3 regions of the Ottowia sp. SB7-C50 genome follow, and region 2 is predicted to be linked to each of the others. Evidence: predicted binding sites of a transcription regulator. Region 2 holds the regulator's gene; each other region holds the start of a gene.
What was found. The regulator sigma-54, encoded in region 2, starts transcription at its own class of promoters, with help from an activator protein. The targets are predictions, from matches to a motif close to TGGCANGNAANCTGCTTT.
Positions count from the first base shown of each region.

Region 1: glnA (type I glutamate--ammonia ligase) is a predicted target of sigma-54. The motif match lies at 5,496-5,513, and genes of this name have one in related genera.
Region 3: R0D99_RS09610 (circularly permuted type 2 ATP-grasp protein) is a predicted target of sigma-54. The motif match lies at 5,939-5,956, and genes of this name have one in related genera.

Region 1 covers NZ_CP136995.1:2,125,269-2,135,898, forward strand. The annotation lists gene xth (exodeoxyribonuclease III) at 1-563, shown strand, start outside; gene ntrC (nitrogen regulation protein NR(I)) at 593-2,113, opposite strand; gene glnL (nitrogen regulation protein NR(II)) at 2,148-3,221, opposite strand; gene R0D99_RS10105 (hypothetical protein) at 3,330-3,866, opposite strand; gene glnA (type I glutamate--ammonia ligase) at 4,031-5,446, opposite strand; gene R0D99_RS10115 (competence/damage-inducible protein A) at 5,667-6,674, opposite strand; gene R0D99_RS10120 (EI24 domain-containing protein) at 6,661-7,548, opposite strand; gene R0D99_RS10125 (sterol desaturase family protein) at 7,639-8,631, opposite strand; gene R0D99_RS10130 (polysaccharide deacetylase family protein) at 8,837-9,556, opposite strand; gene R0D99_RS10135 (YncE family protein) at 9,777-10,630, opposite strand, start outside.
Region 2 covers NZ_CP136995.1:329,389-340,018, forward strand. The annotation lists gene R0D99_RS01555 (glycosyltransferase family 39 protein) at 1-1,114, shown strand, start outside; gene R0D99_RS01560 (GtrA family protein) at 1,031-1,405, opposite strand; gene R0D99_RS01565 (glycosyltransferase family 2 protein) at 1,402-2,331, opposite strand; partial or broken gene argS (arginine--tRNA ligase) at 2,433-4,105, shown strand; gene R0D99_RS01575 (SPOR domain-containing protein) at 4,232-5,056, shown strand; gene R0D99_RS01580 (thiol:disulfide interchange protein DsbA/DsbL) at 5,308-5,943, shown strand; gene lptA (lipopolysaccharide transport periplasmic protein LptA) at 6,068-6,715, shown strand; gene lptB (LPS export ABC transporter ATP-binding protein) at 6,733-7,494, shown strand; gene rpoN (RNA polymerase factor sigma-54) at 7,580-9,271, shown strand; gene R0D99_RS01600 (THUMP domain-containing class I SAM-dependent RNA methyltransferase) at 9,324-10,630, shown strand, end outside.
Region 3 covers NZ_CP136995.1:2,016,627-2,027,256, reverse strand. The annotation lists partial or broken gene R0D99_RS09620 (DUF2126 domain-containing protein) at 1-3,264, opposite strand, end outside; gene R0D99_RS09615 (DNA internalization-related competence protein ComEC/Rec2) at 3,440-5,917, shown strand; gene R0D99_RS09610 (circularly permuted type 2 ATP-grasp protein) at 6,020-7,561, shown strand; gene R0D99_RS17345 (alpha-E domain-containing protein) at 7,609-7,755, shown strand; gene R0D99_RS09605 (alpha-E domain-containing protein) at 7,759-7,905, shown strand; gene R0D99_RS09600 (alpha-E domain-containing protein) at 7,909-8,868, shown strand; gene mltB (lytic murein transglycosylase B) at 8,913-10,019, opposite strand; gene R0D99_RS09590 (transglutaminase-like domain-containing protein) at 10,016-10,630, opposite strand, start outside.

The sequences.
Region 1 (10,630 bases), 1.8 Mb from region 2:
CCATCGCCAGCGTCACCCGCAACATCGTCGGCTTTACCGACGAGAACTCGCGCGTCATTGCCGGCACGGTGGACGGCCCGGGCGGGCCGATCCGCATCGTCAACGGCTACTTCGTGAACGGGCAGGCACCGGGCACCGACAAGTTTGAATACAAGATGAGCTGGCTGCGCGGCCTGCGCGACTGGCTGCGCGAGGAAATGGCTGCGCACCCGCGCCTGGTGCTGCTGGGCGACTTCAACATCGCACCCGAAGACCGCGACAGCTACGACCCGGTGGGCCTGGCCGAGACGATTCACCACACCACCGAGGAGCGCAACCACTTCAAGGCGCTGCTGGGCCTAGGCCTGACGGATGCGTTCCGCCTGTTCGAGCAGCCCGAAAAAAGCTACAGCTGGTGGGACTACCGCATGCTGGGCTACCAGAAGAACCGCGGCCTTCGCATCGACCACATCCTGGTCAGCGAAGCGCTGGTGCCCGGCGTGCAGGCCTGCGCCATCGACCGTGTGCCGCGCAAATGGCCCAAGCCCAGCGACCACGCGCCGGTGACCGTGACGCTGGGCTGAGTGAGCCGGCGCGTCGCCCGCGCCGCCGCTCAATCGCGGTCGGCGTCGATGCCCAGTTCCTGGATCTTGCGCGTGATGGTGTTGCGGCCGATGCCGAGCTTTTGCGCCGCCTCGATGCGGCGGCCCCGCGTGGCGGCCAGCGCGGCGGCGATCAGGCGCGCTTCGACCTGGTGCATCAGGTGATCCCACACGTCGGTGCGGCCGCTGGCCAGCAACTGGGAGGCTTCGGCCTCCAGCCCGTGCTGCCACGACGACGGCGCGGCCATCTGCGCCACGGCCGGCGATGCCTCTGACGCTGGCGCGGCGCCAGCCGATGGATCGGCGCCGTGTGCCATGGCTGCTTCGGGCTGGTTGGCGCCCTGCACCGCCGGCTCGGGGGCTGCAACGTCCGCGTCGGTCTGCAGGATTTCGGGCGGCAGGTCCTTCACCTCGATGACCTGCGCCGGCGCCATCACGGTGAGCCAGTGGCACAGGTTCTCCAGCTGGCGCACGTTGCCAGGAAACGCAAAGCGCTCCAGCCGCGCCAGCGCGGGGGCAGACAGGCGCTTGGCTTCCACGCCCAGCTGGCGCGCGCTCTGCTGCATGAAGTGGCGCGCCAGCGCCGGAATGTCCTCGCGCCGCTCGCGCAGCGGCGGCAGCCGCAGGCGGATCACGTTGAGCCGATGGAACAGGTCTTCGCGGAAGGCGCCCTCCTTCACGCGCTGCTCAAGGTTCTGGTGCGTGGCGGCGATCACGCGCACGTTGGACTTGACCGCGGCGTGGCCGCCCACGCGGTAGAAATGGCCGTCCGACAGCACGCGCAGCAGCCGCGTCTGCAGGTCGAACGGCATGTCGCCGATCTCGTCGAGGAACAGCGTGCCGCCGTCGGCCTGCTCGAAGCGCCCGCGACGCATGGTCTGCGCACCGGTGAAGGCGCCGCGCTCGTGGCCGAACAGTTCGCTTTCCAGCAGGTCCTTCGGGATTGCTGCGGTATTGATAGCAACAAAAGGCCCACTGGCGCGCGGTGAATGCTTGTGCAGCGCGCGGGCCACCAGCTCCTTGCCGCTGCCCGATTCGCCGGTGATCAGCACCGTCACGTGGCTTTGCGACAGCCGGCCGATGGCGCGAAACACGTCCTGCATGGCGGGCGCCTGGCCCAGCATTTCGGGCGCGGTGGCCTGCGCTTCGCCCACCGTGTCTTCGCGCCGGCTCTCGGCGACGGCGCGATGGATCAGCTCGACCGCCTTGGGCAGGTCGAAGGGCTTGGGCAGGTATTCGAACGCGCCGCCCTGAAAGCTGGACACCGCGCTGTCCAGGTCGGAAAACGCGGTCATGATGATCACCGGCAGGCCGGGCAGGCGCTCCTTCACCTGGCTCAGCAGGTCGAGCCCGCTGCCGCCCGGCATGCGGATGTCGCTGACCAGCACCTGCGGCGTGCTGCCTTCGTCCAGCGCGGCCAGCACCTCGCGCGCCTGGGTGAACGAGCGCGTCGGCAGCGCTTCGCGCGACAGGGCTTTTTCCAGCACGAAGCGGATGGATTGATCGTCGTCCACGATCCAGATGGGCTTCATGTCGGCAGGCTCCTCGCAATCGGGTTGCACGGTTTCAGGGCAGCGGAATGAGGATCCGGAAATCCGTCCGCCCGGGCTGGCTTTCCAGCTCGATCAGGCCGTGGTGCTGCTGCACGAAGGTCTGCGCCAGCGTCAGGCCCAGGCCACTGCCGCCGTCGCGTCCCGACACCAGCGGCGCAAACACGCGGTCCTTGATCGAGTCCGGCACGCCCGGCCCGTTGTCGATGACATGCAATTCCAGTGCCAGTCGATAGCGCTGCTTGCCGAAAGTCACCTGCCGCAGCACGCGCGTGCGCAGCACGATCTCGGCGTCGCCCTGCGCGATGCGCGCGGCCAGCGCCTGCGCCGCGTTGTGCACGATGTTGAGCACGGCCTGGATCAGCTGTTCGCGGTCGCCGCGAAAGTCGGGGATCGAGGTATCGTAGTCGCGCACCACCTTCAGCCCGCGCGGGAATTCGGCCAGCACCAGCGCGCGCACGCGTTCGCACACTTCGTGGATGTTGACGTCCTCCACCTTGGGCTGGTGCCGGTGCGGCGCCAGCAGCCGGTCAACCAGCAGCTGCAGGCGGTCGGATTCGTGGATGATGACCTGCGTGTATTCGTGCAGCGCGCGGTCGTCGATTTCCATCTCCAGCAGCTGCGCCGCGCCGCGAATGCCGCCCAACGGGTTCTTCACCTCGTGCGCCAGGTTGCGAAACAGCTCCTTGTTGGCCTTGGCCTGCTCGGCCAGCCGCTCCTCGCGCTCCTGCCGCGCCTGCTGCTCCAGCGGCAGCAGCTCCACCACCAGCTCGCCCGGCGTTTCCGTCTGCGCCACGATCACATGCACCGGCAGGTGTTCGCCGCCGTGGCGCTTCAGTTGTGCGTCGTAGCGCAGCGCAGCAAATTCGTTGCCGCGCGCGCCCTGCAGCGCGTGGCGCAGCGTGGCGCCGTCGGCAAAGTATTGCTGCAGCGACGTGCCTTCAATGCTGCGCCAGGACAGGCCCACGGCGTCTTCCAGCGCCGCGTTGGCAAACAGCACCACAGCCGCCTCGTCGATCACCGCGACCAGCGTGACCAGCAGGTCGAAGGCCTGAAAGCGCGCGGGATGGGGACGGCGGGATGAGGGCATGGGCGACGGCGAAATGGGCCGCCAGCCCTTGTCCATCAAGCGCTGGCAGCTATGATTTTCGCAGAAAACCGGGCGGCCCGCCGGGCGCTTGCACAGGCGCGGGCGCGCTTACTTGAAGCGGCCCAGTTCGCGCCGGATGCCTTCGATGTCGCTCTGGTTGCGGGCGATGGAGGCCTTCATCTCGGCCACGCGGTCCAGGTACTTCTGGTAGTTGCGGGCCTCGCCGCCGATCTTGTCGGGCTCGCCGTTGTTGTAGTCCTTGACCAGCTCGGCCTGGCGCGATTCGGCGCGGCGCAGTTCCTGCTCCAGAATCGCCTTGGCGTCGGCGTCGCGCGCGCGCTGCTCGGGCGTGTCGATGCGCGGCGCGGCCGCGGGTGCGCTGCCCGGCGCGCGGGCGGCCGACGGCGCGGCGGCCGCGCTGCGCGTGGCGGGCGCGGGCGCCGGGGCGGCCGCGGCCGGCACGGTGCCGCGCACCACGGTGACGTTGCCGCCCTCCACCACCTTGCAGTCGCTGCGGCCCTTGATCTGGTTGGTGTATTCGTTGCCGCAGCGGTAGATGCGGTCCTGCGCCGCCGCCGGCAAAGCCGCGCCCGCCAGCACGGCGGCAGCCACGGGGTAGCAAAGGGTCAGCAGTGGGGTTTTCATGAAAATTCCAAAGTCCGGTCACGCCGCGAGATCAGGACACCGGTCCAGAATGCGGAGTATCTGGCAAATAGACCCGCTTGACCACGGCATGTTCCCGCCGCGGCAGCAAAAAGGGCGGCCAAAGCCGCCCTGAAGGTAACGAAGTCGCCGTGCGGCGACGCACATTACAACGAATAGTACATATCGTACTCGGCCGGGTTGACCTGCACGCGGATGCGGTTGACTTCGGTCATCTTCAGCTCGATGAAGGCGTCGATCCAGCTGTCGGTGAACACGCCGCCCTTGGTCAGGAAGGCGCGGTCCTTGTCCAGCTCTTCCAGCGCCTGGTCGAGGCTGTGGCACACGGTGGGCACCAGCTTGTCCTCTTCGGGCGGCAGGTGGTACAGGTCCTTGGTGGCGGCTTCGCCGGGGTGGATCTTGTTCTCGATGCCGTCTAGACCCGCCATCAGCAGCGCCGAGAAGCACAGGTACGGGTTGGCCATCGGGTCCGGAAAGCGCGCCTCGATGCGGCGCGCCTTGTCGCTGGCCACGTGCGGGATGCGGATCGAGGCCGAGCGGTTGCGGCTGGAATAGGCCAGCTTGACGGGCGCCTCGAAGTGCGGCACCAGGCGCTTGTAGCTGTTGGTGGTCGGGTTAGTGATGGCGTTCAGCGCGCGGGCGTGCTTGATGATGCCGCCGATGTAGTGCAGCGCGGTATCGCTCAAACCGGCGTAGCCCTTGCCGGCAAACAGGTTCTTGCCGCCCTTCCAGATCGACTGGTGCACGTGCATGCCGCTGCCGTTGTCGCCGTGGTAGGGCTTGGGCATGAAGGTGGCCGTCTTGCCGTAGCTGTCGGCCACGTTCCAGATGACGTACTTCATGCGCTGCGTCCAGTCGGCGCGCTCGACCAGCGTGCTGAACTTGGTGCCGATTTCCATCTGGCCGGCGCCCGCCACTTCGTGGTGGAACACTTCGACCGGCACGCCCAGCGCTTCGAGGATCAGCACCATTTCGGCGCGCATGTCGTGCGTCGAATCGACCGGCGGAACGGGGAAGTAGCCGCCCTTGGTGGTGGGGCGGTGGCCGCGGTTGCCGCCTTCGAGCTTCTGGCCGCTGTTCCAGGGCGCTTCGTACTCTTCGATCTTGTAGAAGCTGTTGCCCGGCTCGGTGGCCCAGCGCACGCTGTCGAACACGAAGAATTCCGGCTCGGGGCCGAAGTAGGCGGTGTCGCCGATGCCCGACGCCTTCAGGTACGCCTCGGCGCGCTTGGCCAGCGAACGCGGATCGCGCTCATAGGCCTTGCCGTCGCCCGGCTCCAGCACGTCGCAGGTCAGCACCAGCGTCGGCTCGTCGTAGAAGGGGTCGATATAGGCCGTGCCCGGATCGGGCATCAGCAGCATGTCCGAAGCCTCGATGCCCTTCCAGCCGGCGATGGAGGAGCCGTCGAACGCGTGGCCTTCGCTGAACTTGTCCTCATCGAAGTGGGACACGGGCACGCTGACGTGCTGCTCCTTGCCCCGGGTGTCGGTGAAGCGGAAGTCGACGAACTTGCATTCGTTTTCCTTCACCAGTTTCATGACGTCGGCGACGGACTTGGCCATCAGAGTTCTCCTGTGGGGATGGTGGTTCAAAAAGGTTGACGAGACGGGGAATGCAGCTTCCATGCCAGCGCCGCGAGGGCCTGCACCCGCGTGGCGCATTCCGCACCGGCTCGGATTGTGCCTTCAGACAGGCCCGGATGGACTGACGCAGATCGCAAAGCGTGCACGTTTGACGCACCGATTTGGCTTTGCAGCGCACATTATTGGTGCGTCGCACGTTTCAGCGCACCAATTCAGGGCCATAGCGCAGGTCGAAGGGCTGCAGCCAGGCGCGCAGATCGACATACGCCGCCTCGGCCTGGGCCGCCGGCCCCTTGACGCCCAGTTCGATGTGCGCGCCGTGTTGCGGGTGATCCACGCTGGGCAGGCTGAACACCTTGATGCCGGGGTGCGCGGCCTCGACGCGCTGCATCACCGGCGTCAGCGTCGCTTCCATGCTGCCGTACAGGATGACCGAGCGCTCGACCCAGGCGGTGCGCTGAAAGGCGTGCGACCAATCGGTGTCCAGCGCCCACTCGATCATCGGCCAGGCCATCACGGGGAACCCCGGCAAAAAATAAATCATGCCCCCACGCTCCCCCGCTGCGCGCGGTGCGCTGCCCCCCGAGGGGGCCGCATCCCGCCTGGGGAGCGGCCCGGCGGCGGGATTGTCGCCCCCACGCTCCGCTGCTTCGCATGCTGCGCTGCCCCCCGAGGGGGCCGCATCCCGCCTTGGGAGCGGCCCGGCGGCGGGATGAGCACCCTTCGCAGATCCAGCCAGCGCAAACCCCGGAATCTTGTTGTAAGGGTTGGGAATGATGCGCGCGCCCTGCGGAAACACGCCCATGTTCAGGCGATGCTGGTTGTCGGCGCGGTCGGGTTGGTAGGGCTCGCCTTTCTCGCGCGCCACGTCCTGCATGCGTTCCTCGATCAGCGCCTTGGCTTCGGGGTGCAGTGCCAGCGGCACGCCCAGCGCCGCGGCGGCGCACTGGCGCGTGTGGTCGTCGGGCGTGGCGCCGATGCCGCCGGTGCAAAAGACCACGTCGCCGCTGGCAAAGGCGAGCCGCAGCGCGGCCGTGATGCGGGCCGGGTCGTCGCCCACGTACTCGGCCCAGTCCAGGCGCAGGCCACGCGCGGCCAGCAGTTCTATCACCTTGGGCAGGTGCTTGTCGGCGCGCTTGCCGGACAAAATTTCGTCGCCGACGATGATCAGCCCGAACACGGGCGCGGCGGTTTCAGCGGCGGGCATGGGCATCTCTCCAGGAAGCATCGGTCACGGCAGGCCGCTCGGGCGGCAGCGCCACGGGCGCGGGCGGAGCGGGCGCGCGCTCGGCCCGCAGTTGCTGCAGCGCGTTCAGCGCATAGTGCGCGAACCACAGCGACGAGAACACGAACACGAAGGTGTAGATCCAGATCGCGACCGGCACCAGCACGACGAACAGCGCGGCAAACAGCAGGCCCGACGCCCACACCACGCCGGGCGCGGCGCCCATGTACCCGCACAGCACGCCCATGGCCAGCAGCGGCCAGCGGTGCGCCTTGAGGATGGCGCGGCGTTCTTCTGCGCTGGCGTAATCGGCCAGCACGTCGAAGCTCATCACCCGATAGGTCAGCCAGCCCCAGATGAGCGGCGGCAGCACCAGCACCAGCGGCGGAACCAGCCACAGCGGCAGCGTGACGAGCAGCGCCAGCACCGCCACGGCCAGCGAGCCGGCCGACCAGCCAATGGAAGCCGCCAGCGACGCGCCGCGCTGCCGCGCCAGCTGCGGAAAGCGCCGCTCGGCCACCCTGTGGGCCAGCGTGGGCGTGAGCAGCATCGACACGATCGACAAGGTGGCCAGCACGATCACCGGCGTGGCCAGCGCCACCACGGCCAGCGGCGCCAGCAGCCCGACCAGGCCGCCGGGCCGGTCGATGCCCAGCCGGCCGTCGAGCCAGTTCAGCACCGCCCAGCCGTGCAGCGCCGCCTGCATCCAGGCCACGGCGGCGTCCCACCACAGCCAGCCCAGCACCAGCGACAACGCCGTCATGGCCAGCAAGGGCAGCAGCGTCATGCCGATGACGCGCGGCACAAAGGCCTGGGCCAGCGCGCGCACGAAGGCGTCAAACAAGGGCTTCAGCATGGCACCCCGCAGCGCGGTGGAACTGGCAGCGTTTTCATCATTCACTCTGGCCGCCAGCGCTTGCCCATACAGCGCGAGCAGCTATGCAACTCATAGCTTTTCGGCGGCGTCTGCGGGCCGGCGGTCGAGCCCCGCCAGCCGCTTGAGCCCCAGCCACTGCTGCGCCCAGAAGCCACGCCCGTAATCGCGCCCGCGCAACACCTGGTCGTCGATGCCGGTGGCGTCGATGCCGGGGCGCCAGTCGGCGCTGCCCAGCAGCATGTCCCACCACGGAAACAACACGCCGTAGTTGCCACCGTAGGGACTGTAGGCGCTCGTGCCCGGCTCATGCCCCAGCGCGATGGCATGGTGGCGGCGGTGAAAGCTGGGGCTGACCAGCAGCCGGTTGCCGATGCGGCCCCACGACCAGCGCAGGTTGGCGTGGTGCAGGCTTTCCAGCAACTGCGTCACGGCCACCAGCGCCACGAACTGCGCCGGCGCCACGCCGATCACGATGGCGACGACGACAAAAATCACGTCGGTGATGACCGAATCGAGCAGGTGGTTGCGGTTGTCACTCCACATCGTCATCTGGCGCTGGCTGTGGTGCACGGCGTGCAGTTGCCACCACCAGTGCCAGCGGTGCTGCGCACGGTGGATCAGGTAGCCGATGGCGTCGAACAGCACCAGGTAAATCAGAAAGCTGACCCAGGCCACATCGGTCACGCCCGGCCACAACTGGTCGACCTGAAGCGTGGGCAGCCCGTGCGCGCGCAGCCAGCCGATGCCTTCGGTCAGCCACAGCTCGACGCTGAAGAACATCACCAGCTTGAACAGCCCCAGCCGGTGGATCAGCGTGTAGACCACATCGATGGCGATGGCGTGCCGGTCGCTCACGCGCTCGACCGGCCACAGGCGCTGCAGCGGGCCGATGACCAGCAGCATCACGGCGATCTGCACCAACCCCGCCAGCAACCAGCCGGTGGCGGCAAAGCCGTCTTCCAGCAGGTTGCCAGCGCCCACCGCAAAAGCCACGGGCTGCACGGCGGCTTCGAACAGCCACTGCTGCGCGGCGGCGAAGGCGTCGGTCACGTTGTCAAGCATGGTCCTGTTGATCCAAAACACGTCCGCCTGAAACCGCCCCGCTCACCCGTCATTGCCGCGAAAGCGGGCCTCCAGCGGCGCATGCCAAAGCGCGCTGCCGGCGGATGCAGGGATTCCCGCTTTTGCGGGAATGACGAGGATTCAAGTGGTTTGATTTGCAAGCGATATCGAGGCCCCTCCCCATCGGGGCGAAATTTGCAGGTGGTCAACCCCCGTGCGACGCGATCCAGCTCTGGTAATCGGGATGCTCGCGCAAGGTCTTGAAGCAGAAGCCGCGCGCCTGCAGGCCGCTGACCAGCGGCTCCAGCACCGCGGGCGCCCACGGGTCCTGGCGCGACCAGATGCCCAGGTGCGCCATCAGGATGTCGCCGGGGCGGATGTCTTGCAGCGCCTTTTTCAGCAGCGCGTCGTTGGGGTACTGGCCGCTGGGCAATTCGTCGCCCAGAAAGCCGGCCGGCGCCCAGCCGACGTGCTTGAAGCCGCAGGCCTCAGCGGCGGCCAGCAGCTTGGGCGATGTCTTGCCGCCTGCGGCGCGGAACAGCGGCAGCACCTTGTGCTGCGTGACCGAGGCCAGCCGGTCGGCCGCCAGTTGCAGGTTGCCGCAGTACTGCTCGGCGGTCCAGCTCATGGTCTTGCCGGCCTGCGCGCCCGACGACGGGCGAATGCGAAAGCGCGGCGCGCCGCCCGGCTGCGCCGGCGGCAGGTCGCCCTGCCAGTAGGCGTGGTCCCAGGTGTGGCTGGCGAATTCGTGCCCTTCGGCGGCGCGCGCCTTCCACCACGGTGCCCAATGCTTGCCCAGCGTGCCGTCACCTTCGCGCGTGCCTTCCTGGGCGGCGAAGAAGGTGGCGCGCACGTTGCGGCGCTTCAGCACATCGGCGATCAGCGGCGCCACGCCCATGTGCCCGGTGTCGAAGGTCAGGTACACAGGCTTGCACGATTCCGGTGCTTTTTGCGCCGCAGCGCCCGTCCCAAAAGCGCAGGCAGCTATTGAAAAAATAGCAATCGCCAATGCCTGTAGGCGCCCCCCTAGTCGTCGAACCAGAGGCCGCGGAGCAGGCCAGTCGCGGACGCCGCGGAGCGGGCTTGGCCCGGCCGCCAGCGTCGTCCCCCTGGGGGGGAAGGCGCGCAGCGCCTCAGGGGGGGATTTACTGCCTCGGCGCATGATCCAGCGTCCACACACCGTGCGGCGACTTGCCCACCTTGACCTGGTGCACCACCTTGCGCTGCTTCACGTCGATCAGCGTCAGGCGCCCGGCCCAGCGCGATCCGACCATGATCAGCGAGCCGTCGGCCGAGATGTCCATGCAGTCCGGCCCCGACGGTGCCGGAAAGGTGTCGACCGCGACGAACTTCTCGTAGTCGATCTTGCTGATGGTGTTGGCCACCCGGTTGCTGACGAACACGTGCCGCCCGTCGCCCGTGGCGCGGAAGGCGTGCGCGCCCTTGCCGGTGGGAATGGTCTTGACCAGCTGCGGCGCCTTGCCGCCAGCCACGTCGTACACCTCCACGCCGTCGCCGCCTGTCAGGCCCAGCAGCAGGTGCCGGTCGTCGGGCGTGACGAACACGTCGGCCGGCAGCGGGCCGGTCTTGACGCGGTGCTTCAGCGTCTGCGTGGCCAGGTCGATCACCACCAGCTCGTCGCTGTCCTGCATGCTGGACCAGACGGTGGTGCTTTTCGTGTCGATCCACAGGTGGCTGGGCGTGCGGCCGGTGGGGATGCGCTTGACCAGCGTGGGGTCGGTGCCGTTCCAGCTGTAGATGTCGATGTGGTTCAGCCGGTTGGCGGCCGTGACGAACCACTTCATGTCGGGCGAAAAGCGCAGGTGGTAAGGGTCGCGGATGCCCCGCACCGTGCGCTGCACCTCGGCCGTGCGCGGGTCGATGAAGGTGAGCGAGTCGCTGGCGGCGTTGGCCACGATGACCGACTTCTCGTCCGGCGTCAGGTAAAGGTGGTGCGGCTCCTTGCCGGTGGGGATGCGCTTGATCTCGGTCCAGCGGA
Region 2 (10,630 bases):
GGCGCGCGCCGGCTTCGCGTGCTGCGCGTTGGGCATGCTGTCCAAGGGGTTGATTGGCGTGGCGCTGCCGGGGCTGGTGCTGTTCGTGTGGCTCAGCCTGGCGCGGCGCTGGCGGCAGGTGCCGCGCCTGCCGTGGCTGAGCGGGCTGGCGCTGTTTGCCGCCATCGCCGTGCCATGGTTCGTGCTGGCGGCGCAGCGCTATCCTGACCTGTGGCGCTACATGTTCGGCGCGCACCAGTTCGGCCGCTACACGGGCGGCGGCTTCAACAACCAGCACCCGTGGTGGTTCTACATCGTGGGGCTGCTGGCGCTGCTGTTCCCATGGCCGATTTTCATGCTGTTTCGGCGCCCGGCGCAGGCGGATGCAGCGCATGACGCTTCCAAAAATATAGCGAAGGACACCTTCCTGCTGGCCTGGGTCTGGCTGCTGGCGATTCTGCTGTTCTTCTCCATCCCGCGTTCCAAGCTGATCGGCTACGTGCTGCCGGTGCTGCCGCCGCTGGCGCTGCTGGCGGCGGCCGGCTGGCAGCGCGCGATGGCCGGCCGGCGCCACGAAGGGCGCTGGTTTGCGGCGCTGGCCGCGCTGCCGCTGCTGGTGGCGCTGGTCATCACGTTCGGCTTCGGGCCGAACCAGCGCCACCGGCTGACCGGTGACCTGGCGCGCGAACTGGCCTGCCGCGCGGCGCCGGGCGAGCCGATCTATCTGGAAGGCAGCGGCAGCTTTCCCTACGACCTGCCCTTCATCGCCGGCCTGACCGCGCCCCTGGTGGTGGCGCAGCACTGGCCGGCCACACGCGATGGCATCGGCGACAGCTGGGAGCGCGAAATGCTGGAGGCGGGTGATTTCGAGCCGGCGCGCGCCGCCCAGCTGATGCGCGCGCCCGATGCGCTGGTCGAGGCTGCCGCGCAGCCGCGGCGCTGGCTGGTGGCGCAGTCGCGCGTGAAGGATCAGGCCGGCGCGCTCATCGACTTCACCCCGCCGCCCGGCTGGCGCCGCGTGGTCGACGGCGACCGCTGGGACCTGTGGCAGTCAGCGCCGGAAGGCCCAGAAGCGGCTCAGCACGAACGTCTGCCCGGCTGCCACGACCAGCGCGGTAATCAGCGCCGGCCATGACGGCCAGCTGAAGACCCGCAGCAGCAGCACGAACACGGCTTCGTTGACGGCAAAGCCCAGTAGCGCCGTGGCGGCAAAGCGCCGCAGGCTCGTCCACAGGCCGGTACCGGCGTCCTGAAAGCTCAGGAAACGGTGGCCGAAAAAGCTGACGAAGAACGCCACCGCAAAGCCGGCGGCGTTGGCCAGCTCGGGCCACAGGGCGGACTGGAGCAGGCCGAACACCGCCGCGTGCGTGAGCGCCGCCGCCACGCCCACCACGCCGAACCACAAGCCGGTGCGTGCCGCGCTCATGCGTGCGGGTCTGCGGGCAGGCCCTGCCCGGTGCGCCGCGCCACCAGGTAGAGCGGGCGGCGCTTGACCTCGTCGTAGATGCGCGCCACGTATTCCGACAGCAGGCCGACGGCCATCAACTGCACGCCGGCCAGAAACATCATGCCCACCACGATGGTGGCGTAGCCCGGCACGGCGATGCCCAGCACGAAGTATTCGCCCACCACCCACAGGCCATAGCCCAGCGCCGCCAGCGCCAGCAGCACGCCGACCAGCCCCATCAGCCGCAGCGGCGCGGCCGAAAACGCCAGCAGGCCGGTGGTGCCCAGGCGGAAGGCGCCGCGCAGCCCGTAGTGGCTGTGGCCCGCCTGGCGCGGCAGCGGCTCGTAGTCCAGCGCCAGGCTGCGAAAACCAACCCAGGCGTACAGCCCCTTCATGAAGCGGTGCTGCTCGGGCAGCTCGCGCAGCGCGCGCACCACGCGCGCGTCCATCAGCCGGAAGTCGCCCGCGTCGGCTGGCACCTTGACGCGCGCGCCCCAGTTGACCAAGCCGTAGAACGCGCCGGCCAGCTTGCGGTGCAGGGCGGTCTGGTCGTCGCGCGTGCGACGCACGGCGTACACCACTTCGGCGCCCTGCTGCCACGCCTGCAGCATGCGCGGCAGCAGCGCCACCGGGTGCTGGCCGTCCGAATCCATGATGAACACGACATCCCCCTGCGCGTGGTCCAGCCCGGCAGACAGCGCGGCTTCCTTGCCGAAGTTGCGCGACAGCTGCAGCAGCACCAGCTGCGGGTGCTGCTGCTGAAGCGCAGTGACGACGGCCACCGTGTCGTCGCGGCTGCCGTCGTCCACCACGATCAGCTCGACGGCGGGTGACAGCGCCTGCAGCGCGGCCAGCACCTCGGGCACCACGCGCGGCAGGCTGGCGGCCTCGTTGTAGGCCGGCATGATGCAGGAAAGCCGTGGCGGGCGGGGGTCGGTCGCGTTCACGGTGCGTATCATGCCGCCATTCGGCGGGCGCGCCGTGGCCGCCCCCGTAGAATTCGCCGATGCAATCCGTGAAGAATGAGTTGCTTGGCGCCCTGGCGACCGAGCTGGACCGAATCTCGCCCGGCGCCGGCGACAAGGCCGCCTTCGAATCGCCCAAGCAGGCGGCGCACGGCGATCTGGCCGTCACCGCCGCCATGCAGCTGGCCAAGCCGCTCAAGACCAACCCGCGCGCGCTGGGTGAACAGCTGAAGGCCGCGCTGGAGGCCACGCCCGCCTTCCAGCGCTGGGCCGACGCCATCGAACTGGCCGGCCCCGGCTTTCTCAACATCCGCCTGAAGCCCGCCGCCAAGCAGCAGACGGTGTGTGAAGTGCTCTCAAAAAAAGAGCTGTATGGGCAGTCTGGACAAGCGCCAGGCCGTGTTTTGGTTGAATTCGTCAGCGCCAACCCAACCGGCCCGCTGCACGTCGGCCACGGCCGCCAGGCGGCGCTGGGCGACGCCATCTGCAACCTGTTCGCCACGCAAGGCTGGCAGGTGCACCGCGAGTTCTATTACAACGACGCCGGGGTGCAGATCGAGACGCTGGCCAACTCGGTGCAATTGCGCGCCAAGGGCCTGAAGCCGGGCGACGCCGGCTGGCCCGAGGCGGCGTACAACGGCGACTACATCGCTGACATCGCGGCAGACTTTCTGGCGAAGAAGACCGTGCAGGCCGACGACCGCCGCTTCACCGCCAGCGGTGACGTCAATGACCTGGACGGCATTCGCCAGTTTGCCGTCGCCTACCTGCGCCACGAGCAGGACAAGGACCTGCACGCCTTTCGCCTGGCCTTTGACGAGTACTACCTGGAATCGAGCCTGTACACCTCGGGCCGCGTCGAGGCGGCGGTGCAGAAGCTCGTCGCCAGCGGCCACACCTACGAGCAGGACGGCGCGCTGTGGCTGCGCAGCACCGACTACGGCGACGACAAGGACCGCGTCATGCGCAAGTCCGAGGGCGGCTACACCTACTTCGTGCCCGACGTCGCCTACCACATCACCAAGTGGGAGCGCGGCTACCCCAAGGTCGTCAACATCCAGGGCACCGACCACCACGGCACCATCGCCCGTGTGCGCGCCGGGCTGCAGGCGGCGGGTGTCGGCATTCCGGCCGGCTACCCCGACTACGTGCTGCACACCATGGTGCGCGTGGTCAAAGGCGGCGAAGAGGTCAAGATCAGCAAGCGCGCCGGCAGCTACGTCACGCTGCGCGACCTGATCGAATGGACCAGCGCGGATGCGGTGCGCTTCTTCTGCTCAGCCGCAAGCCCGACACCGAATACACCTTCGACGTCGACCTGGCGGTGCAGAAGAACAACGACAACCCGGTGTATTACGTGCAGTACGCCCACGCGCGCATCTGCTCGGTGCTGGATGCCTGGGGCGGCGACTTGGGCACGCTGGCCGATGCCGATCTGGCGCCGCTCGACACCCCCGCCGCGCAGGCGCTGATGCTTCAACTGGCCAAATACCCCGAAATGCTGACCGCCGCCGCGCAGGACTTTGCCCCGCACGACGTCACCTTCTACCTGCGCGAGCTGGCCGCCAGCTACCACAGCTACTACGACGCCGAGCGCATCCTGGTCGATGACGACACGGTGAAAAAAGCCCGCCTCGCCTTGGTCGCCGCCACCGCGCAGGTATTGCACAATGGCCTGTCGGTGCTGGGCGTGTCGGCCCCCGCCCGGATGTAACGCGTTATCCCACCATGATTTTTCATTTCCGTCCGCACCGCATGCATGCAGTGAAAGTGAACCGAGTGGCCGCGGAGCAGGCCATGCCAGCGACCGCCGTGGCCGGGCTTGCACCGGCCACTGTCGGTGCCTCCTCTCTGGGGGGAAGGCGCGCAGCAACTCAAGGGGGGAGGCACTTTCCTCGGCGTCATCCTGGGCGTGGTCTTCGGCCTGGCCGTGGCGCTGGGCGTGGCCATCTACGTCGCCAAGGTGCCGGTGCCGTTCGTCAACAAGAACACGTCGCGCACCAGCGGCCAGGACGCGGCCGAAGCCGAGAAGAACCGCGACTGGGACCCCAACGCGCCGCTGCGCAACCGCAATGCGGCCAAGCCCAGCGGCGGCGGCACCGTCAGCAGCGGCACCGTGGCGCCCGCGCCCGAGCCGGCGCCCATTCCGGCGCCGGCCGAAGTGGCGCGCCCCGCGCCCGCCGTGGTCAAGCCGGCAGAGGTCAAGCCCGCCGAGGTGAAATCGGCTGAAACGAAGCCGGCCGAAAGCAAGCCGGCCGAAACGAAGCCGCCGCGCACGGCGGAAAGCAAGCCTGCCACGCGCGCCGCCGACAAGGCGTCCGAGCCGCCCCCCGTGGCCACGCGCCCGCCCCGCCCCACCTCGAACGACCCGCTGGGTGACCTGGCGGCCGCCCGTTCCGGCAACGCGCCCGCCGCGCAGACGGCCGAAGCGTTCACTTACTTCGTGCAGGCCGGCGCGTTCCGCACGTCCGAAGACGCCGACGCGCAGCGCGCCCGCCTGCAGCTGATGGGCGTCGAGGCCCGCGTGACCGAGCGCGAACAGTCCGGCCGCACCGTCTACCGCGTGCGCGTCGGGCCGTTCCAGAACAAGGACGCCGCCGACCGGGTGAAAGACCGCCTGGATGGCAATGGCTTTGACTCGGCGCTGGTGCGGGTGCAGAGGTGATCCCCCAAAAGCTAATCCCCCTGTGGCGCCTGCGGCGCCTTCCCCCCGGTGGGGGACAACGCTGGCGGCCGGGGCAAGCCCGCTCCGCGGCGTTCTCGAATGGCCTGCTCCGCGGCCCGTTTTCAGGGCTTGCTGCGCAGCCCTGGGGTGAGAAGTTGACAAATTCTTCACACGGTGGCGCCGTGGTGAGCGGAACTCGCCGGCAGCGCAGCCACTCTGATGCCTGTTGAAAGAAACGGAATCCTGATCCCATGAAACGTCGTGAATTTGCCCTGGGGGCCACCGCCTTTGCCCTGCCCGGCCTGCTGGCCCTGCCTGCCCATGCCCAGTCCGGTCCGGGCTACGTCACGCTGAAGGAGCGCGCGCCGGTGGAGTCGCCCGCGGGGCAGATCGAGGTGATCGAGTTCTTTTCGTACGGCTGCTCGCACTGCAAGAACTTCGAGCCGATGTTCAGCGCCTGGAAGAAGGCGGCGCCGAAGGACGTGAACGTGCGCCTGGTGCACGTGGGCTTCCAGACCAGCTTCGAGCCGCTGCAGCGCATCTACTACGCGCTGGAGACCATGGGTCCGGCCGCGCTGGAAAAAGTGCACGGCAAGGTGTTCGACGCCCTGCAGACCGAGCGCAAGCGCGTCGACAAGCCCGAGGTGCTGTTCCCCTGGATCGCCGAGCAGGGCGTGGACCGCGCCAAGTTCGAGGAAGCCTACAAGTCCTTCGGCGTGGCCAGCAAGCTGCGCCGCGCGGTGCAGTTGCAGGAGGCCTACAAGGTCGAAGGCACGCCGGCGCTGGGCATTGCGGGCAAGTACTACACCGACGGCTCCATGGCCGGCGGATTCGAGCGCATGATCCAGATCGCCAACAACCTGATCGCACAGGAGCGCAAGCGCTGATCGCGGCGCCGCGCGTGCCCCCCAAAGCCCGCCCTGGCGGGCTTTTTTCATGCGCACGCCGCGGGCCGGCCGGTCGAACCGCCCTACAATGAAACGCATCGATCAAGCAAAAAGCGTGCCTTTGATGAAGCACCCGTTTTTTACCTCTGTAGCTGCGCTGGCGTGGGCGATGGCCTTGGCCCTGGGCGCGACGTCGGCCTGGGCCGAGCGCGCCGACCGCGACAAGCCCATGAACATCGAGTCCGATGCCCTGCGCTATGAGGATCAGAAGCAGCTATCCACCTTCACCGGCCGCGTGGTGGTGACCAAGGGCACCATCGTGATGCGCGGCGCCCGGCTGGAAGTGCGGCAGGACGCCAACGGCAACCAGTTCGGCACCATGTTCGCCGAGCCCGGCAAGCGCGCCTTCTTCCGCCAGAAGCGCGAAGGCGTCGACGAATTCATCGAAGGCGAAGGCGAAACCATCGAATACGACGGCAAGGCCGACACGGTGCGCTTTCTGCGCCGCGCCGAAATGCGCCGGCTGGCCGGCGCCACGCTGCAGGACCAGGTGCTGGGCAGCGTGATCGTCTACAACAACACCACCGAGGTCTACACCGTCGACGGCGCGCCGCGCGCCGATGGTGCGCCTTCGGCCGCGCCGGGCGGCCGCGTGCGCGCCACGCTGGCACCGCGCAACCCCAGCGGTGCCGCGCCCGCCGCGCCGCCGTCGGCGCCCGCTGCCGTGCCGCTGCGCCCGGCCGACCGGCTGCCAGCAGGGGCAGGCGGGTGAAGGTGGCGGTCGCGGAAATGCCGGCGGTCGATGCGGGCCAGAGCCGGCTGGCAGTGCGCGGCCTGCGCAAGAACTACGGCGCGCGCCGCGTGGTGCACGACGTGTCGCTCGACGTCGCCAACGGCGAGGTGGTGGGCCTGCTGGGCCCCAACGGCGCCGGCAAGACCACGTCGTTCTACATGATCGTCGGCCTGGTGCGCGCCGACGCGGGCAGCATCACCATTGATGGCCGGTCGATCGAGCACATGCCGATCCACCAGCGCTCGCGCCTGGGCCTGTCGTATCTGCCGCAGGAAGCGTCGATCTTCCGCAAGCTCACCGTGGCCGAGAACGTGCGTGCCGTGCTCGAATTGCAGGTCGGCCCCGATGGCCGCGCGCTGCCGCGCGCCGAGATCGAGCGCCGCCTGACCGAGCTGCTGGAGCAGCTGCACGTGAATTCGCTGCGCGATTCGCCCGCGCCGGCGCTGTCGGGCGGCGAGCGCCGGCGCGTCGAAATCGCGCGCGCGCTGGCCACGCAGCCGCGCTTCATCCTGCTGGACGAGCCATTCGCGGGCATCGACCCCATCGCCGTGATCGAGATCCAGCGCATCATCGCCTTCCTGAAGGACCGCGGCATCGGCGTGCTGATCACCGACCACAACGTGCGCGAGACGCTGGGCATCTGCGACCACGCGGTCATCATCAGCGAAGGCCGCGTGCTGGCGACCGGCACACCAGCCGACATCGTCGACAACCCCGAGGTGCGGCGCGTCTACCTGGGCGAGCATTTCAGGTTGTGACAGCTCACGCCCCTGAGTCGCTGGCGCGCCTGCCCGCCGCTGCTGCGCGAGGGGGCACAAGGCCGATGCCCGCTGCAAGGACCGCATGAAGCCCGGCCTGTCGCTGCGCGTTTCGCAGCATCTGGCGCTGACGCCGCAACTGCAGCAGTCGATCCGCCTGCTGCAGCTGTCCACGCTGGAACTCGCCAGCGAAGTCGAGCAGATGCTGGACGACAACCCGTTTCTCGAGCGCGAGGACGACGCCGCGCCGCGCGAGGAATTCGGGCTGGCCCGTGCCGACACGCGCGTCAGCGAAGGCGACCGCATCCATGAAGCGGCGTCCACCACAGACGACCCCAGCGCCGCCGGCGACGCCCCCGTCGACAGCCTGTTGCCCGACAGCTGGGACGGCGACGGCAGCGTCGAGGTCACGCCCGACGACAGCGAATGGGGCGGCGATGCCCCGGCGCGCGCCCGCGGGGCGGACGGCGACGACGAACTGGACCCGGGCGAGCGCGGCGGCCCGCACGAGTCGCTGACCGAGCACCTGCACCGCCAGGCGCTGGCATTGCGGCTGTCGCCCGAAGACCGGGCGGCGCTGCACTTTCTCATCGAGTCGCTGAACGACGACGGTTATCTGGAAGACTCGCTCGCCCAGCTGGCCGCCACGCTGACCGACGAGGGCGACGACCTGGAGGAGCTGGAAGAACTGGTGCACCGCTTCAGCCTGGCGCTGAAGCTGCTGCAATCGCTGGAGCCGCCCGGCGTGGGCGCGCGCCACCTGGCCGAATGCCTGACGCTGCAATTGAAAAGCCGCCAGGCCGAGCGCGACGTGCCGGCCAGCGAGCAGGCGGTGATCGCCAGCGCGCTGAAGGTGTGCGCCCAGCCCGGTGTGCTCGACCTGCTGGCGCGGCGCGACGCGAAAAAGCTGGCGCAGCTGACGGGCGACGCCGAAGACGCGGTGCGCGCCGCCATGGCGCTGATCGCGCGGCTCGACCCCAAGCCCGGCCGGCCCTTTGCCGACGTCGAGCGCAACGCCATCGTGCCCGACGTCATCGTCACCGCCAGCGGCGCGGGCGGCGTGCAGCGCTTTCGCGTACAGCTCAACCCTGACGTGATGCCGCGCCTGCGCGTGCACGACCTCTACGCCAGCGCGCTGCGCGGCGGCAAGGGCGGCGAAGGCCACCAGGCGCTGGCCAGCCGGCTGCAGGAAGCGCGCTGGTTCATCAAGAACATCCAGCAGCGCTTCGACACTATCCTGCGCGTGGCCACGGCCATCGTCGAGCGGCAGCGCAACTTCTTCGTGCATGGCGAGGTGGCGATGCGCCCTATGGTGCAGCGCGAACTGGCCGATGAACTGGGCGTGCACGAATCGACCATCTCGCGCGTGACCACCGCCAAGTACATGGCCACGCCGCGCGGCACGTTCGAGCTGAAGTATTTCTTCGGCTCCGCCCTGGCCACCGAAGCCGGCGGCAACGCCAGCAGCACGGCGGTGCGCGCGCTCATCAGGCAACTGATCGCCGCCGAAAATGCCAGCCAGCCGCTGTCCGACAGCAAGATCGCGGACATGCTGAAGGAGCAAGGCATCGACTGCGCGCGCCGCACCGTAGCCAAGTACCGCGAGGCGCTGCGCATTCCGGTGGCGAGCTTGAGGAGGACGGCCCCCCCCCTGAGTCGCCTGCGGCGCCTTCCCCCCAGGGGGACGCCGCTGGTCGCCGGGGGGGGACCCCGGCTTGGGCGGCCCGCGCATGGCCTGCTCCGCGGCCATTTGACATGGCCGCGCGGGGGCGTGTGATCGAGGCTGGCGCATGGGGCATCATTGGCGCTTGCTGGATTCCCACACCTCCATGACATTGCTGACCCTGTTTCTTCCCTGCGCCGGTGGCGTCGAGGGTTTTCTTGCTGATGAGGTGCACGGCCTGAGCGGCCTGGTGGGCCAGGACTTGCTGACGGTGCGCGGCGGTGTGCGCGTGCGGGGTGACTGGGCGTTGATGCAGCGCTTGAACCTGCACAGCCGCCTGGCGCAGCGCGTGCTGATCGAGCTGGCCCATGCGCCGTACCGCGACGAGCAGGACCTGTATGCGCTGGCAGCGGGCGCGGCGTGGGAGGACTGGTTTGCGCCGCAACAGACCTTCCGCGTCGACCTGACGGCGCAGGCGAGTCCGCTCAAGAGCCTCAACTTTGCCACCCTGCGCGTGAAGGACGCGGTAGCCGACCGGTTTCGCGCCCACGCGGGCGGCGTGCGCCCCAGCATCGACACGCACGCGCCGCAGGTGCGCGTCGTCGCGCACCTGGACGCCACGCACGCCACGCTGTACATCGACACCAGCGGCGAGCCGCTGTTCAAGCGCGGCTGGCGGCAGGACAAGGGCGACGCGCCGCTGAAGGAGACGCTGGCCGCCGCCATGCTGGCCGCCAGCGGCTGGTGGCTGCCGGCCGAGCGGCGCGTGGTCGACTCGCCGCTGTACGACCCCTGCTGCGGCAGCGGCACCATCGTCATCGAGGCGGCGCAACTGCGCCTGGGCCTGCCGGCTGGCGGGCAGCGGCGCTTCGGGTTCGAGCGCCTGCGTCCGTTCGACGCGGCGCAGTGGAATGCTATAAAAAAAGAAGCTGCTCACGCTGATCAGGCAAGCGCTGGAGGCGCTTTGGGCTTGAAGGATGGCGCCATTCACGTGTTCGGCAGCGACGTCGCCCACCGCATGGTCGACTTTGCACAGCGCAACGCCGAGCGCGCCGGTGTCGCCCACGCGGTGCAATTGCGCGGCGGCGACGCGCTGCAGCGCATGCCACCCACCGCGCAGCCCGGCGTGCTGCTGATGAACCCGCCGTATGGCGAGCGCATCGCCGCCGCCGGCGTGGCGGGGCAGAAGGGGCACGGGCGCGAAGCCTTTCAGAGCGGCACGTTGGCCCACCAGCGCGGCGCCGACGGCGCGGCCCGCACGGCGGCCGAAGTCAATGCGGGCGATGAGTTCTTCACGCGCCTGGCCGCGCACTGGAAGAGCCACTACGCCGGCTGGACGGCCTGGTTGCTGACGCCCGACCTGAAGCTGCCCGGCCGCCTGCGGCTGAAGGAATCGCGCCGCGTGCCGCTGTGGAACGGCCCCATCGAATGCCGCCTGTTCCGCTTCGACCTCAGCGCGCGCGGCCCGGCGCC
Region 3 (10,630 bases), 1.7 Mb from region 2:
ACCAGGTGTCGAACACGTCGAACACCAGCGGTCCGTGCGGCTTGATCGAGGGGTGCAGCGACGACCACGGGTTCCACGCCTTGAAGCGCACGCCGGCGACGTATTCGCCTTCGACGCCCAGCGCCTGCAGCGGCAGCGCGTGGCCGTTGCAGGTGATGGCGTAGCGGCTGGGGTTGAAGCCCGCGACGCGCATCTCCAGCCGTTCCAGCGATGAATCAACGTAGCGCGCGGTGCCGCCGCCGCTGCTTTCCTCGCCCATCACGTGCCAGGGTTCCAGCGCGTTGCGCAACTCCAGCCGCATGCCCAGCACGTTCACGTCGCCGACGATGGGGAAGCGGAACTCGAAATGCGGCGCAAACCACGCGCTGTCAAAGGCGTAGCCGACGCGCCGCATATCGGCCATCACGTCCTCGAAGTCCTGGTGGATATAGGCCGGCAGCATGAAGCGGTCGTGCAGCTGCGTGCCCCAGCGCGCCGCCGGCCCGGTGTAGGGCGTGCGCCAGAAACGCGCCACCAGCGCGCGCATCAGCAACTGCTGCGCAATCGACATGCGGGCGTGCGGCGGCATCTCGAAGGCGCGCATCTCCAGCAGGCCCAGTCGGCCGGTGGGGCCTTCGGGCGAATACAGCTTGTCGATGCAGAACTCACTGCGGTGCGTGTTGCCGGTGACGTCGATCAGGATGTTGCGCAAGGATCGATCGACCAGCCAGGGCGGCATCGCCTCACCGCGTTCCTGGCGGGCCTTGTGGATCTCTTGCAGCGCAATCTCCAGCTCGTACAGCTGGTCGTTGCGCGCCTCGTCCACGCGCGGCGCCTGGCTGGTGGGGCCGATGAACAGGCCGCTGAACAGGTAGGACAGCGACGGATGGTTGTGCCAGTACAGGATCAGGCTGGCCAGCAGCTCGGGCTGGCGCAAAAACGGGCTGTCGTCGGGCGTGGCGCCGCCCAGCACAAAGTGGTTGCCGCCGCCGGTGCCGGTGTGGCGGCCGTCGGTCATGAACTTCTCGGCCGACAGGCGGCTCTCAAACGCCTGGCTGTACAGGAACTCGGTGTTGTCCACCAGCTCGCGCCAGTTCGTCACCGGCTGGATGTTGGCCTCGATCACGCCGGGGTCGGGCGTGATCTGCAGCATCTTCAGCCGCTTGTCGCGTGGTGGGGGGTAGCCTTCCATCACCACCGGCAAGTTCAGCTCGGCGGCGGTCTGCTCGATGGCGGCGACCAGCGCCAGGTAGTCCTCGACATGGTCCAGCGGCGGCATGAAGACGTACAGCAGGCTCGACTTGCCCGCCTTCAGCGCGTATTTGGCGACGGCGGCCTGGTGTGCGCTGCGCGCGGCGCGGCGGGCTTCGGCGGCCTCGTCGTCGCCCTCGATCTCGGGCAGGTCGGTGTCGGGTGTGTGCGAACGCACCGGGTCGCGCACCTCCACCACCAGTGCGGTGCGCGGCACCCAGGCGGCCGATTCGCCGCGTTCGGGCGCGCGGTCGTTGGGGTCGATTGCTTCTTTTTCAGGAGCACCCTCCGCGCTTGCATCCAGCGCATCGGACTCATCGGGCGCATAAGGGTCCTTGGGGAAGGACTTTGGCAGGTCGTCGTCGCTGACCCACGGCAGGCTGCTCAGGGGCAGCCTGAAACCCATGGGCGAATCGCCGGGCACCAGGTACAGCCGGTCGTCACGGAACCACCAGCGGCCGGTGAGCCAGCGCGGGCGCTGATCGGGCGGGACTTCGCGCAGGAAGTCGGGCGACTCTGCCAGTTGCGAGGCCGCGCGCAGCGGCAGCAGGTAGCCGATCACCTTGTCCAGCCCCTGCGTGAAGACGCGGCGCAGGCGCGCACGCTCCATCTCGTCGCCCAGCTGGCTGTTGAAAGGGTCGACGTTGATCGGCAGGCGCCGCTCGGCCTGGATGAAGTGCCACGGGTCTTCGTAACCGGGGCGGATGGTCTGCGTGCCCACGCCCAACCGCCGTGCCAGCGCGTGGATGAAGCGCTCGGCGTCCTCGGGCCGGGCGCGCTGTGGCTGGCGCTCGTCGGCCAGCAGCGCGGGGTTGTGCCACAGCGGCTGGCCGTCGGGCCGCCAGTACAGGCTGAGCGCCCAGCGCGGCAGCTGCTCGCCGGGGTACCACTTGCCCTGGCCCAGGTGCAAAAAGCCATTGGGGCCATATTTGGCCTTCAGCCGGTGCAGCAAATCGAGCGCGAACACGCGCTTGGTGGGGCCGAGCGCGGCGGTGTTCCACTCCGGCCCGTCGCGGTCGTCGATGCCGACGAAGGTGGGCTCGCCGCCCATGGTCAGGCGCACGTCGTCGGCCTGCAGTTGCACATCGACTTCGTCGCCGAGCTTCAGGATCGCGTCCCACTGCGCGTCGCTGTAGGGCAGGGTGACGCGCGGCGATTCGTGGATGCGCGTGACGGCCATGTCGTGGCGGAATTCGACCTTGGCCTCGTCCACCAGCCCCTCGATGGGCGCGGCACCGCTGGGCTGCGGCGTGCAGGCCAGCGGGATGTGGCCTTCGCCGGCCAGCAAGCCCGATGTGGGGTCCAGCCCGATCCAGCCGGCGCCGGGCAAATAGACCTCGCACCAGGCGTGCAGGTCGGTGAAGTCCACCTCGGTGCCGCTCGGCCCGTCGAGCGACTTCTGGTCGGCCTTCAGCTGGATCAGGTAGCCCGACACGAAGCGCGCCGCCAGCCCGCAATGGCGCAGCAGCTGCACCAGCAGCCAGCCCGAATCGCGGCACGAGCCGCTGGCTTTTTGCAACGTCTGCTCGGGCGTCTGCACGCCGGGTTCCATGCGGATCAGGTAGCCGATGTCGTGCTGCAGGCGCTGGTTCAGGCCGACCAGAAAGTCGATGGTGCGCTGCGGGCGGCGGTCGATGCCGGCCAGGTATTTTTCAAACAAATCGCCGTTCTGCCCGCGCGCCAGGTACGGCGCCAGCTCTTCTTTCAATAGCGGGTCGTAGCTGAAAGGGAAGTTCTCCGCCTCCGGTTCCAGAAAAAAGTCGAACGGGTTGTAGACCGCCATCTCGGCCACCAGGTCGACCGTGACCTTGAACTCGGTGGTCTTGTCGGGAAGAGCAGGCGCGCCTGCCAGTTGGCGAACGGGTCTTGCTGCCAGTTGAGGAAGTGGCTGGCCGGCTCGACTGCCAGCGAATACGAAATGATCTTGCTGCGGCAATGCGGCGCTGGGCGCAGGCGCACCACCTGCGGCCCCAGTTGCACGGGCCGGTCGTAGCGGTAGTGGGTGACGTGGTGCAGCGCGGCATGGATGGGCATGGGGTTTCCTGATCGGGTGATCCGATACGCTACGCATGCTAGCAAGCTGTGGGCCATGCCCTGTGACGAAAACCGGCCTTGACCGAGTAGGCTGATGTCCCGTCATCGCCTGTGCGCTTGCCAGGACTGCAAATCATGCTTCTGAAACCATAGCAATTTGATCGCGTGAGTGGACATGACCGCCGCCCCCGTGCCGCCCGCTGACCTTGCCGCGCGCCGGGTGGGGCTGATGCTGCCGGCGGCGCTGGCGGGCGTGGTGGCGGGCACGGCGGCGCAGCTGCAGCAGGTCGCGCTGTGGCAGCCGGGGGCTTACGCCGCACTGCTGGCGGCGGCGCTGGTGGGACTGGTGCTGGCCTGGCGCGCCAGCGCTGGGCCCCGCGCCCGCGTGCCGATGGCGCTGTGCGCGCTGGCCGCGGCGCTGGCGGCCTTCGCAGGCGTGGGGCTGCGCGCGGGTGCGTTGCAGGCGCAGGCGCTCGCCCCCGCCATCGAGGGGCGCGACGTGGTGCTCACCGGCCTTGTCAGCCGCATGCCGCAACGCGGCGACATGGGCTGGCGCTTTCGCTTTGACGTCGAAGCGGCGCAGATCGACGGCCAACCCGTGGCGGTGCCGCCGCGCGTGCAGCTGGCGTGGTACGGCTCGGCCAGCACCGCGGACGAGACCGACGCCGCGCGCCCGCTGGCGGCCGATTTGCGCGCGGGCGACCGCTGGCAGTTCACCGCACGCCTGAAGGCACCGCACGGCAACTTGAATCCGCACGGCTTTGACTACGAACTGTGGCTGTGGGAGCAGGGCGTGCGCGCCACCGGCTACGTGCGCGCCGGCCCGCGCGATGCGCCGCCACGGCGGCTGGCAGAAGGCGCGGCCTTCCCGATCGAGCGCGCGCGCCAGTCGGTGCGCGACCGCATCCTGGCCGGCGGCGCGGGGCAGGGTGATGAAGGGCGGCGCTTTGCCGGCATCGTCGCCGCGCTGGTGACGGGCGACCAGGCGGTCATCGAGCGGGCCGACTGGGACATCTTTCGCGCCACCGGCGTGGCGCACCTGATGAGCATCTCGGGCCTGCACATCACCATGTTTGCCTGGCTGGCCGCGGCGCTGGTTGGCGGGCTGTGGCGGCGTTCGGCCCGTTGGGGGCTGCCGGCGCGGCTGGACCCTTGCCTGCTGCTGCCGGCGCCGCACGCGGCGCTGATCGGCGGCGTGCTGCTGGCGGGCGCATATGCGCTGTTCAGCGGCTGGGGCGTGCCGGCGCAGCGCACGGTGCTGATGCTGGCCACGGTGTCGCTGCTGAAACTGGCCGGCGTGCGCTGGCCCTGGTGGCTGACCTGGCTGCTGGCCTGCGCGGTGGTGCTGCTGGCCGACCCATGGGCGCTGCTGCAGGCCGGGTTCTGGCTGAGCTTTGTCGCCGTCGGCGTGCTGTTTGCTACCGATTCAGGAGCGGCATCCGCCCTGCAGACAGGCGCACGCGGGCATTTTGGGCGTCTTTTGCGCGAGCAATGGGTGGTCACGCTGGCGCTGACGCCGCTGTCGCTGATCCTGTTCGGGCAGGCCTCGGTGGTGGGCCTGCTGGCCAACCTGCTGGCGATTCCGTGGGTGACGCTGGTGGTCACGCCGCTGGCCATGCTGGGCATGGCGTGGGCGCCGCTGTGGCAGGCGGCGGCCTGGGCCTTGCAGCCGCTGGCCGCGCTGCTGCAGTGGCTGGCCAGCTGGCCCGGTGCCAGTGTGTCGCTGGCCAGCGCGCCACTGCCGCTGGGCGTGGCGGCGGTGGGTGGGGCGCTGCTGCTGGCCCTGCGCTGGCCGTGGGCGCTGCGCGTGGCGGGGCTGCCGCTGGTGCTGCCCCTGCTGCTGTGGCAGCCGGCGCGGCCCGTGCCCGGCCAGTTCGAGCTGCTGGCGGCCGACGTGGGGCAGGGCAACGCGGTGCTGGTGCGCACCGCCACCCACACGCTGGTGTACGACGCCGGGCCGCGCTATTCACTGGAAAGCGACGCCGGCCACCGCGTGCTGGTGCCGCTGCTGCGCGCGCTGGGCGAGCGCGTCGACACGCTGGTGCTGAGCCACCGCGACAGCGACCACACCGGCGGCGCCGGGGCCGTGCTGGCCATGCAGCGCAGCGCGGCGCTGCTGTCGTCCATCGAGGAAGGGCACGAATTGCAAGGCGCGCGCACCGCCATGCGCTGCCAGGCCGGGCAGGCGTGGGACTGGGACGGCGTGCGCTTCGAATTGCTGCACCCGGCCGCGGCGGACTATGGCGCACCGAGAAAATCGAACGCCATGAGCTGCGTGCTGCGCGTGCAGGGCGGCGGCCGCGCGGCGCTGCTGGTGGGCGACATCGAGGCCGAGCAGGAACGCGCGCTGGTGGCTGTGCACGGCAACGCTCTGCGCGCCAACGTGCTGCTGGTGCCGCACCACGGCAGCCGCACCTCGTCCACGCCGGACTTCGTCGCCGCCGTGCGCCCCGACTGGGCGCTGATCCAGTCTGGCTATCGCAACCGCTTTGGCCACCCGGTGCCCGAGGTGCTGGCGCGCTACACCGCGCGCGGCGTGCGGGTGGCCGATTCGCCCCGTTGTGGTGCGATGCGCTGGAACAGTGCACAACCCGATGCACTGCGGTGCGAGCGCGCGCACGCGGCGCGCTACTGGCACCACCGGCTGCCCTGAAGGCTGGTGCGCCGCCGGACATGGCTTGCATCTTGCTATGCTAGTCACGAAACGGCACACATGCCGACCGACCGCCAGGAACACAGAGGAGCCCCGAAGGCCATGCACCCGTTCGACGAGATGTACGAAAGCCTGGCCTCGACCCAGGCCGACCCGCAGGCCTACCACGGCAGCGCGATCCGCGGCCATTACCGCAGCTACGCCGGCTGGCTGGCGGGCCAGAGCGCCGACGTCATGCGCGCGCGCCGGGAGGAGGCCGAGGTCATCTTTCGCCGCGTCGGCATCACCTTTGCCGTGTACGGCGCCAAGGACGAGGACGGCGCCGGCACCGAGCGGCTGATTCCCTTCGACCTGATCCCGCGCATCATCCCCGCCCCCGAGTGGGACATGCTGCAGCGCGGCCTGGTGCAGCGCGTGACGGCGCTCAACCGCTTCATCCACGACGTCTACCACGGGCAGGAAATCCTGAAGGCCGGCATCGTGCCGCGCGAGCAGGTGATGAACAACGCGCAATACCGCCCCATCATGCAGGGCGTGGCGGTGCCCAACCAAATCTATTCGCACATCTCGGGCGTGGACATCGTGCGCGCCGGCAACGCCGACGGCCAGGGCGAGTATTACGTGCTGGAGGACAACCTGCGCGTGCCCAGCGGCGTCAGCTACATGCTGGAAGACCGCAAGATGATGATGCGGCTGTTTCCGCACCTGTTCAGCCAGCACCGCGTGGCGCCCGTCGCGCATTACCCCGACCTGCTGCTCGAAACCCTGCGCGCCAGCAGCCCCAGCACGTCGGCCGACCCCACCGTGGTGGTGCTGACGCCCGGCATGTACAACAGCGCCTACTTTGAGCACGCCTTCCTGGCGCAGCAGATGGGCGTCGAGCTGGTAGAGGGGCAGGACCTGTTTGTCAAGGACGGCTTCGTCTACATGCGCACCACGCGCGGCCCGCAGCGGGTGGACGTGATCTACCGCCGCGTGGACGACGACTTCCTCGACCCGCAGGTGTTCCGCGCCGACTCATCGCTGGGCTGCGCCGGGCTGATGGCGGCGTATCGCGCGGGCAATGTGACCATCTGCAATGGTGTCGGCACCGGCGTGGCCGACGACAAGTCGATCTACCCCTACGTGCCCAAGATGATCGAGTTCTACCTGGGTGAGAAGCCGATCCTGAACAACGTGCCCACCTACATGTGCCGCGACGCGGACGACCTGAAATACGTCATGGCCAACATGAAGGACCTGGTGGTGAAGGAAGTGCACGGCGCCGGCGGCTACGGCATGCTGGTCGGCCCCGCGTCCACCGCCGCCGAGATCGAGGAATTCGGCCGCGCCGTGCTGGCCCGGCCCGACGGCTACATCGCCCAGCCCACGCTCAGCCTGTCCAGCTGCCCCACCTACGTCGACGCCGGCATCGCCCCGCGCCACATCGACCTGCGCCCGTTCGTGCTGAGCGGCACCGAGGTGCAGATGGTCCCCGGCGGCCTGACGCGCGTCGCGCTCAAGCAGGGCTCGCTGGTGGTCAACTCGTCGCAGGGTGGGGGCACCAAGGACACGTGGGTGCTGGAGGAAGGCTCGGCCCTTGGCACGCAACGCCAGGTGCAGCGCTCGGCGTCCGGCTTTCAGAGTCAAAGCCAGTCGTTCTGAACAGCACGCCACGCTCAACGTTCAACGCCCAATGCGGAACTTCACCCATGCTTTCACGCACCGCCAATCACCTGTTCTGGATGTCCCGCTACACGGAGCGTGCCGTTCTGTCCGCGGTAGCGGACAGGGTGCGCAGCACCACAACACCGCCGCGCGCGTCAGCGCGCCGGGGTTCGAGGCTTAACTGGAACTGACCCATGCTCTCCCGCACCGCCGATCACCTGTTCTGGATGTCCCGCTACACCGAGCGGGCCGTTCTGTCCGCGGTAGCGGACAGGGTGCGCAGCACCACAACACCGCCGCGCGCGTCAGCGCGCCGGGGTTCGAGGCTTAACTGGAACTGACCCATGCTCTCCCGCACCGCCGATCACCTGTTCTGGATGTCCCGCTACACGGAGCGGGCCGAGAACACCGCCCGCATGCTCAACGTGCATTACGAAACCTCGCTGCTGCCGCAATCGGCGGCGGTGTCGCAATATGGCTGGCTGGGCGTGCTGTCGCTGTCCGAACTGCTGCCCGCCTACAGCGCGCGCCATGGCGACGTCACGCCGCAGGGCGTGATGCACTTCATGGTGCTGGACGAGGACAACCCTGCCTCCATCATTGCCTGCCTGAAGGCAGCGCGCGAAAACGCCCGCGCCGTGCGCGGCACGCTCACCACCGAAGTGTGGGAAACGCTGAACCAGACCTGGCTGGAAATCGGCCGCATGCGCCATGAAGGCGCCTTCGACCGCGACCCCGGCGCGTTCTTCGAATGGGTGAAATTTCGCTCCCACCTGTCGCGCGGCGTCACGCTGGGCACCATGCTGCAGGACGAGGCGTTTCACTTCCTGCGCCTGGGCACCTTCCTGGAGCGGGCCGACAACACCGCGCGCATCCTCGACGTGAAGTTTCACGCCGTCGAAAGCGAATTCTTCGGCGCTGCCAGCGAGAAGGATCTGGAATACGACTTCTACCACTGGGCCGCGATCCTGCGCAGCCTGAGCGGCTTCGAGATCTACCGCAAGGTCTACCGCGACGTCATCGAGCCCGAGCGCGTGGCCGAACTGCTGATGCTGCGCGAAGCCATGCCGCGGTCATTGCACCACTGCATGAGCGAAGTGCTCAACAACCTGCTGCTGGTCGGTGCCGAACCCCAAGGCCCCACCATGCGCCACGCCGGCCGCCTGCGCGCCGAACTGCGCTACGGCCACATCGACGACATCCTGGCCACCGGGCTGCATGCGTTCCTGACGCAGTTTCTGGATCGGGTGAACCAGTTGGGGGCGCATGTCAGCCGGGATTTTCTGGTGCCGACCGCCGGGTGATTTTGCGGGCGCGATCGCGGGCATGAATGCCCGTCCTACGAAAGTCAGCGCCCCACCACCGCCGCCACTTCCTGCCCCAGGTCGATCACCGCCATCGCGTAATAACTGCTCCAGTTGTAGCGCGTGATGACGTAGAAGTTCTCGGTGCCGGCGACGTATTGCGGCTCGTTGCCGGGCAGGGCGGGGTCGCCGTTCTGCAGTTCGATCAGGGCCAGCTTGCCGGGGTGGGCGGTGCCGCCGTTGAGGGGCAGGGCGCCTTTGGCGGCAAAACTGTCGGCGCTGAAGCTGGGCAGGATGTCGGGCGCCAGCAGGGCGTCCATCTGGGCTTCGGGGGTCAGGCGCACGGGGTAGTGCGTGGGTAGGCCGGGCTGCCAGCCGTAGCCTTTGAAGTAGTTGGCGACCGAGCCGATGACGTCGGTTTCGCTGTTCCACAGGTCGACGCGGCCGTCGCCGTCGAAGTCGATGGCGTATTTGACCCAGCTGGACGGCATGAACTGTGGCATGCCCATGGCGCCGGCGTAGCTGCCCAGCGGGGTGAGCGGGTCTACCCCGGTGCGCTGGCACAGGCTGAGGAACTGCTCCAGCTCGTCCTGGAAAAACGCCTGCCGCGCCTGCGCGCGCGGGTGCTGCGGGGGAAAGTCGAAGGTCAGCGTGGCCAGCGCGTCGATGACGCGGAAGCTGCCCATGTTCTGGCCGTAGATGGTTTCGACACCGATGATGCCGACGACGATTTCGGGCGGTACGCCGAATTCGGCTTCGGCGCGCGCCAGTGCGGCGCGGTTGCGGCGCCAGAACTGCACGCCGGCGCGGATGCGCACCGGGTCGATGAAGCGGCTGCGGTACACGCGCCAGTTCTTGGCGGTACCGCGCGCGGGCGGCAGCATCAGGCGCGGCACGTTCGGCAGGTACAGGGCCTGGCCGATGGCGGCGCGCGTCCATTCCGCTGACAGGCCACGGCGCGCGGCCATGTCGTCGGCAAAGCGCATGGCGTCGGGGCGGTCGGCGTAGCGCTGTTCGGGTGGGTTGGCGGCGCGGCGCCGGTTTTGTGAACGATTTTGCGCGTTGGCGCCCGTGGATAGAGCGCCAGCAGCTATGCAAAGTGTAGCAATCAGGCGGCGGCGGTCTAGCGGTCGGTCGGGTGTGGTGGTCATGGGCGGCGGCGGGGCCAGGGAAGGCGTTGAAAGTCGCGCTGCAGTGTAGCGAGGCTGCGGCCCGCGTGGCTGCCAGCGGGGGCGTAGCGCAGGCGTTCAAAGGCCAGCAGCCAGTCGGTGAGCGGCTGGCGCAGCTCGGGTGGCAGCGCGCTGGCGGCCACCTGTTGCAGCAGCGTGCGGGGTGGTGCCTGGGGCGGGGCGTCGATGCCGGCGTCCAGCAGCCGCCGGCGCACGCGGGCCAGCTGGCGCAGCCAGGGGTCGTGCTGGCCGCGGTCCCAGCGGGCCCACGCGGCGCCGGCCAGGGCCACCGCCGTCAGCACGTAGGCGATCAGTTTGCCCAGGTCTTGCCAGCTGGGGTTGTCAAAGCCCAGGCTGCGCAGCAGGTCGAGCTGGCGGCCTTGCGTGTAGTTCAGCACCCACTGGTTCCAGCGGTTGTTGACGGCGTCCCACACGCTGCGCAGCTGCACCAGCAGCGTGGGGCTGAGCGTGCCGATGGCGCCAGCCACCACGCCGTCGGGCGCGCGCAGGCGCTGAAACTGCCCGATGCGCCCCGGCGAGACGGCGCCGGTCGGGTCCACGCGCACCCAGCCCTGGGTGGGGTACCAGACTTC